DNA from 2 places in the Siphonobacter sp. SORGH_AS_0500 genome. Region 2 is predicted to be linked to the other one. Evidence: riboswitches for the same ligand, from Rfam matches in the RefSeq annotation. Region 2 holds a riboswitch; the other holds the start of a gene.
What was found. Region 2 has a riboswitch for S-adenosylmethionine ahead of QE357_RS23725 (peroxiredoxin). Riboswitches for the same ligand answer to the same signal wherever they lie in the genome.
Positions count from the first base shown of each region.

Region 1: it holds a riboswitch for S-adenosylmethionine, as region 2 does, so the genes downstream of both, metK (methionine adenosyltransferase) here and QE357_RS23725 (peroxiredoxin) in region 2, are expected to answer to the same signal.

Region 1 covers NZ_JAVIYT010000001.1:2,183,933-2,191,642, forward strand. The annotation lists gene QE357_RS09170 (glycoside hydrolase family 3 N-terminal domain-containing protein) at 1-308, shown strand, start outside; gene QE357_RS09175 (DUF2339 domain-containing protein) at 417-2,585, opposite strand; gene QE357_RS09180 (hypothetical protein) at 2,749-3,513, opposite strand; gene metK (methionine adenosyltransferase) at 3,734-4,990, opposite strand; SAM-I-IV-variant riboswitch at 5,080-5,183, opposite strand; gene QE357_RS09190 (lycopene cyclase family protein) at 5,225-6,583, opposite strand; gene lipA (lipoyl synthase) at 6,717-7,625, opposite strand.
Region 2 covers NZ_JAVIYT010000008.1:85,872-93,581, reverse strand. The annotation lists gene QE357_RS23740 (cytochrome c peroxidase) at 1-107, opposite strand, end outside; gene QE357_RS23735 (protein-disulfide reductase DsbD domain-containing protein) at 104-580, opposite strand; gene QE357_RS23730 (YceI family protein) at 594-1,202, opposite strand; gene QE357_RS23725 (peroxiredoxin) at 1,327-2,616, opposite strand; SAM riboswitch class I at 2,812-2,912, opposite strand; gene QE357_RS23720 (RagB/SusD family nutrient uptake outer membrane protein) at 3,120-4,595, opposite strand; gene QE357_RS23715 (TonB-dependent receptor) at 4,608-7,710, opposite strand, start outside.

The DNA.
Region 1 (7,710 bases), on a different contig from region 2:
AAGTAACCGTTCAGGTAAAAAACACCAGCAAGCGGGACGGAGACGAGGTAGTTCAGGTATACCTAACTGACAAAGTTTCTTCGGTGGTTGGCCCCGTGAAGCAACTGAAAAAGTTTCAGCGGGTTAATGTGAAAGCGGGAGAGACCAAAACACTGACGTTCGAGTTAAAGGCTAAAGATCTGATGTTGTATAATGCGGAAAACCAATGGGTAGCCGAGAAAGGTGACTTCAACGTACAAGTCGGAGCTTCTTCGGATGATATTCGGGTAAATAAAGATTTCCAGTTAGCATCAGATATTCGGAAATAGATTTCAGTTTGCGGTTTTCAGTCTTTAGTTAGTTAGAAAGGGGTTATTCTTTTATTAACCTTTATGGGAAATACTTAACTGAAAACGGAAAACCGCTAACTAAAAACTCTAAAGCAATTTGTCTTTGAATTTCTGATAGAGAAATGAAGTTACCAGTAAAAGCACACCGACACTTAGGAAGATGATGATTTTTCCGCCCGTAGCGACACGGCTTAAGTCGAAAATCAGCAGTTTGATTAATACGACCCCAAATAAAGCGATGCCCGCCAGACGGTATCGCTTTATTTTTTTGCTAAAACCCAGAACAATCAAGGTCAGTGAATAAACGCCCCAAAGTACGCTGAAGCCTGCCTGTGTCGCCATGAGCCGTTGCTCAGTGGCTTCGGCGGGACTATTCAGGATGAAAAGCGTTACCAATTCCTGACTTAATACCCAGAGAATAACGCCGTGAATGGCGTATAAAAATAGATTTCGGGTTTGTTTCCAGTTACTAGAATCATCAGGAATCATCCGGTATAGACCATAGGTAATGCCTGCAATGCCAAGATAAAGAAGGTAACGGGCGTTAATCCAGGCCGTTGGGGTTTTGATGGTAAGCAGGGTAACGGCCTGAACGGGATTCTGGAAAAAGATATAAATAAAAATCAGCACACTGAGTACCAGACTCGCTACTTGCCAGAAATACAATCGTCGCGGAGCAATGATTACTAGGGTAGCTCCGATGTATAGGCTGGTATAAATGCTGAAAACGAGATTTTGAACGGCTTGCGGAAATCTAAGATTGCCCTGAGCTGCAAAGTAACGATCCCATTCCATTGAAATCACGTAATAACCCATTACAAACAGTAACAAGCCAAGTAATTTTCTTGAAAAACCAACTTGTTGAGCCTTGATCGACTGGATTAACATAAAGATAACCGCCGCAAGGAATAAGGCATTCGTAAGAAAAGTAAGATTCCAGTAAGGCAGATAATCTAATGAAGGGTTGGGAATAGAGTATCCGTGAATGAGTAGGGCACAGGCTGTCAGATTAATCAAAGCCGTCCCGAAGTGAGTCAGAATTTTCGACGAACGTTGAATGCCCAGCGTGTATAAGGTAGCGGCTCCACCTGCCCAAACCAACGTAATCCAATCGCCTTCCAATTGGATAGGAACCATTAGAATAAGGAATACAAGGGCCATAGACAGCGAAGCATCCGCTAACGAGGTCAGATTTCTCTGCCGTAAAAACCAGGCGATTCCCCCGTGAAATAGGCTGTTGGCAAACGTATAGGCAGTGATAGAAAGGGTTGAATAATGCTGCTCTTTCAGAATGAAATACGTGGGAATGTAAAAAAATAGAGCGTTTAATACAATCTGTAAAATCGTGCGATGATGAGCGTAGGCTTTCTGGAATAAAGGGTAAACCAGTTGATTGGCATACATCTGCAGAAAGAAAATGGTGCCGAATACCAGACTAATCCAGACGTAGCCTGGACGGTCGAAGCCATTGATGATGAAGGCTATAAATATCAGCCAGGTAACGAAAAAAGCGGAGGTGTTCATTAACTGCCAGTCGCGTTGGTAGGCCAGACTCAGCACGCCAGCGTTCAGAATAGTCATGTATACAAAAAGTCCCCAGGGGGCCCCATTGCCACCCACCAGAAAAGGAACCGCATAAGCCCCGACCAGACCGAATAAGCCAATCCATTGCACTTCATAACGCGTAGCCTGCCAGACCGTAAAGAGCGTAACGAGTACCATCAGTGCAAAAGATAGCGGCGAAGGTAAGAACTGATAAAAGTAATAAGCCGCGTACGTAGTGAGATATACGGTAGCCACGCCTCCGCTGAGTAGTACAGCACTGTAGGTCAGGTATTTAGGCTTTAGCCATAGGGCCAGCGTAACAAGAGCAGAGCCGATGCTCCAACCCAGAGCCAGTCGCCCCCAGGGGCCAATAAGGTCATTGTCGAAAGCGTATTTAACGAAAATCGCAATCCCGATCACTAGGACGGCAATCCCAACTTTGCTTAATAAATTCCCTCCGATGTATTCTTCCGTTGGCGTTTTGGCGTACGTAGGAGCAGGTTTTGTTATTACGGGTGGAGAAACCGCAGAAACTGGAGCTGAGGGAGGAGCAATGGGGGTTTGTGTAACGGTTTTAACAGGAGTAGTGTCGGGGCGTAGTGAACTTAACTCCCGTTGAATCTGAATAAGATTTTTCTGAGCACTGGAAAGCTGCTCCGCCAGTCGCTGGACTTCGGCTTCTAATGCATCGATCCGATTACGTTCATTCATAGGTAATAGATAGAGTAGGTTGGAAGGTAATGAGCTTAGTTTTCTGTTTTTGATTAACCACAGCGTTACTCAGAGTTTTGCACAGAGTACCTCAGCATAAAACTTTGTGAACCTTGGTGTCTTCGAGCCTTTGTGGCAAAAAATTGAAAACAGAAAACTAAACTTATTGGATTACAAAGTTAATTCGGTCGATTCCGGTGTTTTTGTTTACCTGGTCGTAGGCGTAAATCTGTATTTCGTACATGCCTTTATCTTTAACGGAAAGCATTCCTTCAAAAATATTATCCTGCGAAGCAAAGCTCAACGGAATTTCTCCAAACTTCATGCCATCTTTTTTGACGAGAGCTTTTACTTCGATGTTATCAGATTTCCAGAACCCGTTTTTATTAATCACACAACCGCACATCATAACCAGATTAATCCGAATTTTTACCTGATTATCCTTTAGTGTGGTTTGGGTAATCACCTGATGAGATTGAGGTTCTAAAATGTCCACCATTAATCCGGGAATTTGTAGAATAATCCCGTCGCCATCGATGGGTTTTCCCGGGATGAGCCAGAGCTGGGTAGAAGCTTTTACGGCTGAACTTTTACGATTAACGGGAGCGATGGCTTCGACGGTAACGAAGGTAGGAGCATCCAGTTTTAAGTCTGCTTCAAATCGGGCTGTCTGTTCGTCGGTAAGGCGATTGTGGCGTTTGTAGGGCTGGTTCATAAGTAAATCCGTGTTGCCAGAATTTCCGCTGGTCAGACCTTTCGCCAGAATTTCACCCGTCAACTCATTACGAATAATGACATAAGCCCCACCAATGCCGGTGCCAATAAATTTGGCATCTTTGGCCTGGGCCCGAACGATAACTTTGGTGGTTTGTGCAAAAGTAAAAGTGGAAGTTAGGAGTACTAAAGTAGTGGTTAGGATTTTCAGCATATCAGATTTGACCAAGAGAAGAAAGAATAGGAATCTAAGATAGGTAAAAAACCTAGAGACGCGATTCATCGCTTCTGGGTAAGAGGCAGTTTTGGGTTACCCCTACGTTACTTTCATTTCCCGGCCAGACGCGATGAAGTCGCGTCTCTACAGGGTAGAAAACCAAAGGCCCGGATTGTTTATACAATCCGGGCCTTTTAAAGAGATATAATTCAAGGAATTACAGACCAAATTTGGCTTTTACCTGATCCACGTAATCCAGTTTTTCCCAGGTAAATAATTCTACTTCCTGCTCGATTACTTTTCCGTCGGGAGATTTGAATGTTTTTGTTACCACTTTCGATTCGCGACCCATGTGACCATAGGCAGCCGTTTCGGAATAAATTGGGTTACGAAGTTTCAGACGCTGCTCAATGAAGTAAGGACGCATGTCGAAGATCTCGCCTACTTTCAAGGCAATTTCTCCGTCCGTTAATCCCACCTTCGAAGTTCCATACGTGTTGATATACAGACCGCAAGGCTCTGCTACGCCAATGGCGTAAGAAACCTGAACCAATACTTCATCCGCCAGCCCAGCAGCAACCAGGTTTTTCGCAATGTGCCGCGTAGCATAAGCTGCCGAACGGTCTACTTTCGAAGGATCTTTACCCGAGAACGCACCCCCACCGTGGGCACCTTTTCCGCCGTATGTATCAACAATGATCTTACGACCCGTCAGACCCGTATCGCCGTGAGGACCACCAATCACGAATTTACCCGTAGGGTTGATGTGATAGGTAATTTCTCCTTCGAATAACTGGCTTAACTCAGGTTTCAGAGCAGCTTTCACGCGGGGAATAACGATGTTAATGATGTCTTCGCGGATTTTAGTGAGCATCGTTTCGTCATCACCGAAATCATCATGTTGCGTCGAAACAACGATGGTATCAATTCGCTGAGGCGTGTTGTCATCACTATATTCAATCGTTACCTGAGACTTCGCATCGGGGCGTAAGTAAGGCATCAGCGACAGCTCATTATTACGAATGTCGCTCATTTCCTTCAGGATTTTGTGAGCTAAATCCAGAGCTAAAGGCATGTAGTTGTCCGTTTCGCGGGTAGCGTAACCGAACATCATACCCTGGTCACCCGCACCCTGTTCTTCAGGATTTGAGCGATCCACGCCCTGGTTAATATCCGCTGACTGGTCGTGAATAGCAGAAAGAACACCGCAGGAATTGGCTTCAAACATGTATTCAGACTTCGTATATCCAATTTTACGGATTACTTCACGAGCAATGCTCTGAACGTCGAGATAGGTAGTTGATTTAACTTCACCGGCCAAAACAACCTGTCCGGTAGTTACCAGGGTTTCGCAGGCAACTTTAGATTGAGGGTCGAAGGCTAAGAAATGATCAATGAGGGCATCTGAAATTTGATCGGCTACTTTATCAGGATGTCCTTCAGATACAGACTCAGAAGTGAATAGATAAGGCATGTGCTGTTAATTAATTGATTGGGAGTACGAATCGATAAATATGTAATGTTTCGTAAACCTTGGCCAAAGGAAGGAATTGAACGTTTTGAATTTTTCTAAAAAGCTGATTTTCAAGAAAAAAGCCCGTATCGTTAAACCACCGTAGCGTTCTAAACTCGGTTGGTGCCCTAACTGGAGCCTCTGGATACTTTTGCAAAATTGTACATTCCGTGGAAATTCACCAAACAAGATGGCTTAACCTTGTCGGAATTCCTGAATATTTCGTTTAAAAATGTCAATGGCGGCTTTTGTAAAGGGAAGGATGGGTACGGAAACAATGACTTTTAAGTCTTCTACCAGACTGCTTTCTTCATCCAGAAACCGGAAAATGCGGGGAGCCGGATTTTTTTGGAACAACCCCGTAAATATAGCAGCCGTAGATACCCGCTTTTTTAAAAAGACATTTAGAAAAACCTGATCGTAAAAGTAATTCAGAGCAGGGATTGCTTTGTGGGTTACGGGCGAAACGTCGAAAGATCGTTCCAGGTTATGAACCAATTGTTGTAAACGCTTTTGCGTGCGGGTAAAGGTATAACCCGTGCTGGCCCGCGTATAACCGCCCGCAGTACCCACGCGAATCACGCGTGGAGCTGCCTGTTCCTGAGCAGGCTCGTCGCTCATGGGAATAATCCCAAATTCTTCTTCCAGAATTTCATAGTGCTGAATGGAAGTGAATTCCTGAATGTAACTTTTTAAACCTTTATCGTACTCTTTTTTTGAAAGCAGGGCTGGGGTAAAGAGCGTGAATTCAATGAGAGCTTCCGTTTCAGAAAAAGGCATTACGTAGATGAATCGACATTCGTTCTGCTGGTCGATTCGGAAATCCATCATAATCGGTACCTGCGGGTCAAAGGCAGGTTGATTGGTGCGAATGACCCAGCCTTTGAAGTGCTGTAACAGGTTTTGGTAGACAAAGCCACTCGCTGGCAAGGGTTTCATGGCTTGCAAAACGTGCGTACTATCGAAACACCAGCTTGCCCGGTATTCGCCTGCTTCGGTTTGAACAATGGCTTCCTGGTTATCAGACAGAATAGACTGAATGGGGCTGTATAAGAATTCAATGGCAGGGTTTGTCGCCAGTTCGTGATGAATAAACTGGTAGAAATCAATTCCGCGAAGTAACTTATACTGATGCTTGCCTAAGGTCAACTTTCGGGAAAATCCATTAGATCCATGAAACCAGATGGAATTCCATTTTCGGTAGAGGATGGACTCGAATGCACTTTCTCCTTCCTGCCAAAAGGCCCAGGTGCGGTCATTCCGGGTTTTCTTTTCACGATCAATAATCAAAATTTTCTTATCGCGTAAAGCACTACGATTGAGGTAATAGGCCAGACTTAGTCCAGCCATACCTCCTCCTGTTATGATGATGTCGTACTTCAAGCAATCGGGAATCTCGTGAATGAAAATAGAACCTGGAAAATTCGATTTTGTTTGAATGCAGAGAGGCGACTTTATCGCGTCTGGGTAGAGGCAATTTTTGTTACTCCCGCTATGGCTGGTGTCTTCACCCGCCATTAATAAAGCATAATGGTTGGTGAGGACACCAACCATAGCGGAGGGCAAGAGGCAGTTTCTTAGCTCTGCCTGATTTCCATCTCCCGACTAGACGCGATGAAGTCGGCTCTCTACAAAAAAGGCCTCGCTACTCCTAGGTAACGAGGCCTTTGACTCAAATCAATATAAATTATACGTTTACGTGACGTTCGGCATGGTAGCTGGAGCGTACCAGCGGGCCCGATTCAACGTATTTAATCCCTCTTTTTTCGCCCTCTTCCTTATACATCGCGAAGGTGTCGGGGTGAATCCATTCAATAACTTCGTGGTGCATTTTTGTAGGCTGAAGGTATTGGCCCAGCGTCAGAACGTCCAGTCCATGAGCGACCAGATCATCCATAGCTTTGAATACTTCGTCCTGCGTTTCGCCCAAACCTAGCATAATGCCCGTTTTGGTACGTTTGCCAAAGTCTTTCGTCCGTTTGATTTGCTCCAGACTCCGCGAATATTTCGCCTGAGGACGTACGGGGCGATACAGACGTTCTACCGTCTCCATATTATGGGAGACCACTTCCTGTCCGGCAGCAATCATACGCTCCAGAGCAGCCCAGTTTCCTTTCGTATCAGGAATCAGCGTTTCAATCGTTGTGCTGGGGCTTAATTCTTTCGTCAGGCGAACCGTCTGATACCAGATTTCAGCTCCCCGGTCTTTCAATTCATCCCGGTTTACAGAAGTCAGAACGGCATGCTTCACACCCATGATCTTAATGGCTTCGGCTACGCGACGGGGTTCGTCCGCATCATATTCGTTGGGACGTCCGGTTGCTACTGCACAGAAGGTACAGGAACGCGTACAGACATTACCCAAAATCATAAATGTAGCCGTACCCGCTCCCCAACACTCACCCATATTCGGACAGTTTCCTGACTGACAAATGGTATGGAGTTTATATTCATCTACAACTTGCCGCACGTTGCGGTATTCCGGACCGGTGGGGAGTTTCACTCGCAACCAGTCGGGTTTGCGGGTAGAGGAACCTGGCTTGTTCTCGCCTTTGGTGCCTGTACCGGATTTTGTTATTACGGGTAGCTCAATCATCCCAATATCAATTGCTGATTTGATAAACAGTGGGGTCTATCAAAAGATGTACAAAGGTAATGAGCTAACCTGTAATGACGATAAA
Region 2 (7,710 bases):
AGCTTTTTGCCCAGTTCTACTTTGCTTAGGGGTTCTTCTGAAGTAATAAACCTGAAGTTCAGAAAGAGTAATAGAATCCCCCCCAGAGCGAGGAAAAAGACTTTCATTGGGCATTTCGGGGATCAAAATTAAACGCTTGTCGAAAAGGAACGCATAAGCCTTTTTTATCGTGACAAACCTGACCAGTGATGTAGCCTGTGAAAAAATAATCCAGTTTATCGATTCTGACCTTCTGGCGAAATTCGGCCTGTTTCGTGAAGTAAGAGACATTCATTTCCCAGGTTTTGTCTTGCTTCGTTTGGGGCGAAATGGGAACGACCGGACCTAGCACTGAATACGTGCCATTAGATACGAACTCAAAATGAGTAGGCTGAGGACCTATATCTGCCTTAAAATCAGAAGAGTACAAAGACCATCCTTTTTCAACTCTAGCTCTCACGATGAGCTCTACTTCGTCACCGGGCTGGAGAGCGGTCTTCGATAGCGAATAATCCCATTCGAGTTGCTGAACGCTTTCCTGAGCCCATAGCGAGGTCACACTGGCTAGTAAAACGACTAGCCCGGTAAAAATTTTTCTCATAAACAAGGAAAGATTATCGACTCGCCGAAGCCGTGCCGCCCGCGTTAGCGACTAAGTTTACATCCAGTTCAAAGTCATTGTGGATGGCTTTATCACCCAGATTTTCGAAGAAATTAGTCGAACGGAATTTGATGTCGTATTTGGTACGATCTACCGGAATTTTAGCTGATGCCGTTAACTGGTTTTTATCAGCCTTTACCGTGGCGGGAAAGCTTACTTCCTGCGTAATGCCCTTGATGGTTAACTTCCCTTTGACCTGCACCTGACCCGCTGCCTGTGGGGTTACCGACGTAATCACAAAGGTTGATTTAGGGTGTTTGTCAACCGCGAAGAAATCATCCCCTTTGAGGTGATTGACTAGCTTCTGGTTGTATTCCTGATCTTTTAAATCTGTAACCGTCAGCGTGCGAAGATCGCTTTCAAACGAACCGCCTTTCAACTTACCATTATCAGCAATTAGGGTGCCGCTGGTAAGGGTAACGTTGCCATAGTGTTCACCGGTCACTTTTTTACCTTTCCATACGATAGTGCTTTTCTGGGTATCTACTTTGTAAGTAACCGTAGCCTGAGGCTTTGTAAATGCGAATGACGCAAGGGCGAGGAGAGCGAGTACTTTTTTCATGACAAGTTTTGTTTAGGTTTTTGTAAATGTAGCTGATTAGTAGCGAATTATGGTTTTTTAAGGAGTATCGGGTAAACTACCCGATACTCGAATACATGGCAAATCAACTTTGACGATCGAACGATTATCGTGCGGCCACATCGCTGCTGGCCGGAGCTTCTTCAGCAATGTATTTGTCCAGGTCTTTATTCCACTTCTTCACGTAGTTTTTGTAGTATTTCCCCGTTACTTCCCCGGTATAACCCGTGTGGATTTGCTTCACGGTTCCATCCCGACCAATGATGATCGTTGTTGGGAACGCCATCATTTTATTGAGGGCCGCGAATTTCTCGGAAGCCAGTTTTTTATCCGCAATACCACCGAAGAGAATGTCGTATTCAATACCGTATTTCTCTTTCAGTTTACCTAGTGTGTACTTGGCGTATTCCAGATCATCTTTCTGTTCAAAACCAACCGCGATGGCTTCTACGCCGCGATGTTTATTGGCCTTGTACCAGGGGGAAAGAAAAGCCGTCTGATCTGTGCAATTGGGGCACCAGGTCCCAATGATTTCCACGATAACTACTTTGCCTTTGTATTTGGCATCGCTCAGTTTTACGGTTTTTCCATTCAGATCGGGGAAAGTGAAATCCAGTTTATTCTGACCTTCCTTCAGTTGAGTCAGAGCATAGGGATCCGGAAGTTCTGCCTTTTTGTTTTTCGTCCACTCCAGCTTTTGAGTGACGTATAATCCACGATCAATTTCGGCGGATAAGGTTTTGTCCTCGTTGATTTTTCCTTTGATCAATACGGGATTAGGCCCGGTGAAGCCCGAAAGAACAAATTCATTTCCCTGAACAGTCCCCTCCAGTTCACGGGAATCACCCACGACCGTCATGATCACGCCCGTCAGTTTATTCCCCTTTTGTTCGAGTAAAGCGACCTGATTCGCAACCGGTTCTTTACTAATGAGTTTGATTTCCCATTTACCGCTCAGGTTAGCCGCTGGGGCAATGTCTTTACCGGGTTCAACGAATCGGTAAGACTTACCGTATTCCGCCGTAAAAGGCAGCGAGTTACCCCGGAAGCTGGGCACCAGACTGCGGTATTCACCCGTGAGGTGGCCGTCGGGGTGAACCTTAGCTACCAGTGCGGCATCGTACGTATTCATTTTAATAAATAAAGAATCAGAAGCCGTTTGTTTGACGTGGAAGTGATCCTGACGGGTGCCATTGATGAGGGTGAAAGTAGCGTCTTCGGCTTTATTACCCTTTACTTCAAAATTAAAGGGAACCTTCTGTTCGTTAATGGTGAAAACGCCCCGCCAAACGCCTTCTTTCGGGAATTGAGTTTGCTGAGCCTGCGAAGAAAAACCACTGAGTACGGACAAGGTAAGGGCCGTGCCTTTCAGGAATGAAATGGCTTTCATTTTCATAAATAGATGTGTTAGAAATAGTTAGGAAATGCACTCGCGTTGAAACGTGTGCAGAGAAAGAAAGCATAAACACCAGTGCAGGCAGGCAGATGCAAATGACTTTCGTGATTAGTTGAGGTTGGACGGATCTCAGCAGCAGCAGGTGCAGCAGCGAGCATTGCAGGCGAATAGCTTAGCGTTCATGGTTGGTTGTTGGGTTTATAGTTCCTAATTCAATAGGCAGGTTAGCACTGATTCCGTTCAGGAAAGTTGCTAAGGATTCAAAGAGCCTGTCTCTCCACCTTTCTTTATAAGCCGCAACTACTTTTGCAGGGAAGTAATTGAAGACTCTGCAAAGATATATACGTGAAAATACATTATCCAAATAAATCTATAGATTTTATAGACTAATAACGTTTATTTTTTTAGCCAAACCTATTAATCATTTGTCAATCAGTAGATTGAGAATTGAAGTTAGATTAGGCAGCAGGCATCTAGCTTGAACAAATGCCTGCTGCCTGTGATTAATTACGGGTCATTAGCTTATTAGCGGTTAACTCACTGGCTGGAATGAGCCATACATATGTAGGATCGCTCGGTACGATGGCCGGTACAGTGCCTTTTGCTGGAAACGTTAGATTCTGCCGGTAAATGTCAATAGAGCGTAAGCCTTCGCCTAAAAACTCAATGCGGCGTTCTTTTAGAATCGTTTCCAGCAAAGCACTGGCATTAGGAAAGCTGGCGGTAGTCCACTGCGTAGAAGCATCCGACCTTGATCGCACGGCACTCAGCAACTGAACGGCTCGGGCATCTACTGAATTGGTCGAGCGGGTTCGTGCCTCAGCAAGGTTCAATAGCACTTCCGCGTAGCGAATAATCGGAGCTTTGTCGGTATAAGGCGACGGACTCGAGTATTTCGATAACCACTGCTGCCCGCCCGAAGTAACCACAAACTGGCGGCGGGCATCGGTCGATTTCCAGGTGCTTTCGCCCAGAATTCCTGCCGGGTTCAGGTAATACTCCCTGTTACCTGTCGGCAGGTAGTAAAAGCCAAATTGATTCTGCGTTCCTGGGTTGTCCTGATTGGTGAAAACGAGCGAGAAGATGCTTTCCGTTGTGGTTTGCGGTACGGCAAAGACCGAAGCAATATTGGCTTGCAAGGCATGCTTTACGCCCGTGGTGGCCGTAAAGGGAGCAGAAGCGGAGACAATCTTGTCGGCTTCCCGGATTACGTCATCCCATTTAGATTGAGCCAGATAAACTTTCGTTTTAAACGCAATTGCCGAATTCCGATGCGGATGCGAGACATTGGTCAATTCATCGGTATAATTTAACGGAAGGTTCTGCTCGGCGAAATTCAAATCCTCAATAATCTGAGCGTAAACTTCGGCCACCGTACTCCGGGCCAGATCGTTATTCGCTGCATTGGTTTCAGCCTGAAGCCGAAGCGGCAAGCCCGGACTGGAACCATTAGAAGTTGCCCCATACGACCGGGCATAAAACTGCAGTACGTAGAAATAAGCCACCGCTCTCACGAACCGAGCTTCGGCTTTGTATTTTAGCACTTGCTGGTCATAGTTGGCTGGAAACGTAGGAGGTACGAATTTGCTGGCGTTATCATCCAGACCTTTTAGAAATACGTTAACTTTATTAATAGAAGCATAAGCCGCGTCCCAGATGCCACCCGTCTGCGATTCGTTTTGTGTAAAGCTCCACACGTTAAAACCAGTACCCTGGTTGGCCTTGACATTCAGGAATTCTTCTCCCTGAATATCGCTATAAATGTGATAACGCCCTCCTAGAAAGGCTCCTGATTTAATGGACGAAGAACTGAATAACCCGTTCACCTGCTGGGCAATGCGGGCAGGTGTATCGAAAACGACAATGTCGGTGAAAAACGTAGTGGGTGTGGGTTCTAGTTTGTCTTCGTTGCAGGAAGAAAGTGCAAGTACGATTCCAAGGCCTAGTACGCGGGACGTATGTTTGAGTAAGTGATTCATAATCAGGAAGGGTTAAAAGCCAATAGTAATACCGAGGGATACTGTACGGGTTTGTCCCAATGCATTCCGGTCCACGCCGGGACCCGTATTGCTGTTTCCATTCACCGTAGATTCGGGATCATAACCGCTGTACTTCGTAAAAACCAGAGCATTCTGCACCTGAGCGTACACGCGGGCACTCGATACATGAAGGCGGTTCAGAACATTTGGATTGATTTTGTACCCCAACGAAACATTCCGCAGACGAGCAAAATCGCCTTTTTCAATATTTTCGGAAATGGAGATAGCCGCTCCGCCGTTGGAAATGTTATCTCCGTAAACCGCCCGTGGTAATTTCCCATCTTTATTATTCGGTGTCCAGCGGTCGAGGAGATCCGTGCTGTTGTTGTAGCCGCGTTGATCACGAGTTCCAGGTTTGGTGCCGTTCAGAACCTTATTACCTCCCGAGAATTGCAGGAATAAACCCAGATCGAAGTTTTTGTAGGTAAACGTGTTATCAAATCCGCCGTACCATTTTGGCAAAGCCGGGCCTTGATTTCTACCGTCGGCCAGCGTCGTTGCAGCAGATACGGACGTGCCTTCCAGCGTCGTCCATCGTTGGGATGCGGAGGCCGAATGATCGTATTGAACCACGGTTCCGTCGGCTTTCTGGAATAAACGGCGACCATTTTCAGGATTAACCCCCAGCGTAGTAACGGCCCAGAGACTGGAAACCGATTTTCCAATTTCAATTACGTTTTCACCGTTGATTATCCGCTGGTTATCTCCATTCAGGCTAATGACCTTATTTTTCAGCGTCGTTACATTCGCATTGATTTTCCAGCTGAACTCATCCGTACGAACGGCATGGGCCTGTACGCTGAACTCCAGCCCGGTATTTTGCATCGATCCAATATTGAGTAACAGAGAATTGGAGGGAATCCCTTTGGAAGATGCCTGCGGAACATTGAGAATCAGGCCATCCACATCGTTTTGGTAATAGGCGATTTCTCCGGTAATGCGATCATTGAGTAAGCCAAAAGCAAATCCAAAATCAGTTTTCTTGCTGGTTTCCCAGGACAGACTTCGGTTTCCCGCCTGATCGTAATAAAGCGTAGGGGAATCGCCCTGTAAACCAGCCGCGTAGGATTGCAGCGAAGCATAGTCATTAATGCCCTGATTATTCCCAACCAGACCGTAGCTACCCCGGAATTTCAGGTAACTTACGATTCGACTGATGGCTGAATTCGCCCAGAAAGTTTCATCTGAGATGGAGTACCCCAGCGAAGCACCGTAGAAGTTACCAAACTTTTTACCACTCGCAAAAGCTGAATAGCCGTCCCGACGGAAGTTAAGAGTAGCGAAATATTTTTTACCGAAATCATAATTCAAACGTCCGAAATAGGATAACAGGAAGTTTTCCGTTTGAGCCATGCTCACCGGAACTGTATTTACGAAGTTCCCCTTGACACTCCTGAAAAGTGGATCGGACTGGTTCGTTCGGTTTAAACCCCAACGGTCCACTGTAGAAAGTTGCTGTTCATTGCCGATTAACAAAGAAATATTATGCTTTCCAGCCAATGAAAAATCGTATTGAGCCGTATTCTGCCAGTTCCAACGGTAGTTATTGCGATAACGGCTGGTCGCACTGCCACCCACAAATACGCCGGGAGGAGTAAGCGGACTTTCATACGATTCATCGACTACACTCAACCGATCAATCCCATATTGAGTACGGATGTTCAGCCCTTTGATGATTTCCCAATTGGCGTATAAACTTCCTTGCGTGGCGGCACCCGACGAACGATAGCGATCATTATCCATCACCGCCGCCAGATTGGCCCAGATGGACGGAATACGGTTATTCATCTGACCGATCAAACCACCAGAACCGATATTATACGAGCCATCGCTATTGTATGGACTCAGGTTAGGGTCAGGGCTTAAGGCTAAACGCGGACCGTTGGTGTAGGAATAGACTTCCCCACTTACTGAACCTGAATTGACGGAAAGGGTGCTGGTGTTACTGATAGCAAAATTAGCTCCAATCGTAAAGGTTTTGAAAAGCTTATGGTCGATTTTAACACGAGCATTTTTACGATCAAATTCGTTATGCTTCACAATCCCCGCCTGATCGGTATATCCCAGTGAAACGTAATAATTAGTCCGCTCCGAACCGCCTGAAAAACTCAAAGCGTGCGACTGCGAAAAGCCATTATTCTGGTAAAATAGTTTCTTATAGTCGGTATCAATTAAGTTGCCGTTGGCGTCATAATTTAAAGCGTAACCGGGCGTTTGTCCGGCATTGGCAAGGGCTTCATTTTTCAGGGTAACAAAATCTTCCGCCCCCAGCATTTGGATTTTGTTAAGTCGGTAGGGATTCGACCAGCTTACCCAGGAATCCAGACTTACTTTTACATTACCCTTTTTGCCCTGTTTAGTGGTAATCAGAATGACCCCGGCACTGGCCCGTGAACCGTAAATAGCAGTGGCCGAAGCATCTTTTAATACCTCAACGCTCTCAATATCAGCCGGATTAATATTAGATAATGGGTTATTAGAAGCTGAATTGGTAGAGATATTATCCGTATACGTAGGTACGCCATCTACCACAACCAGCGGGAAGGAACTCAGGTTAATTGAGTTAATCCCGCGAATACGAATGACGGGTGTAGCGTTCAGAGCTCCGCCGGGGGTTGAAATGTTAACTCCAGCGGCTCTTCCCTGTAGGGCCTGATCAAAACTTTGCACGGGAGCAGCGGCAAGGTCTTTACCCGAAACCGTTGCGATCGAGCCCGTTAAATCCCGTTTCTGCTGGGTACCATACCCCACAACAACCACTTCATTCAACTGGCTGGTCTGCGATTCCAGATGGATATCCACGCGAGTTCGAGTACCTACGATTACTTCCTGTGAGATAAAGCCAACAAAAGAAAAAACTAATGTCGCTTTTGCATCAGCTATGCGAAGCTGATAATTTCCGTTGGCGTCGGTCGTAGTGCCGACGGTGGTTCCCTTAATGGCGACCGACACGCCAGGTAGAGGTGTACCATCGCTTTGAGCAGTTACTTTCCCCTGAATCACTAGGTCTTTTGATGAGATGAGTAGGGGCTGATGGAGAGGAGCGGCTTCGGCT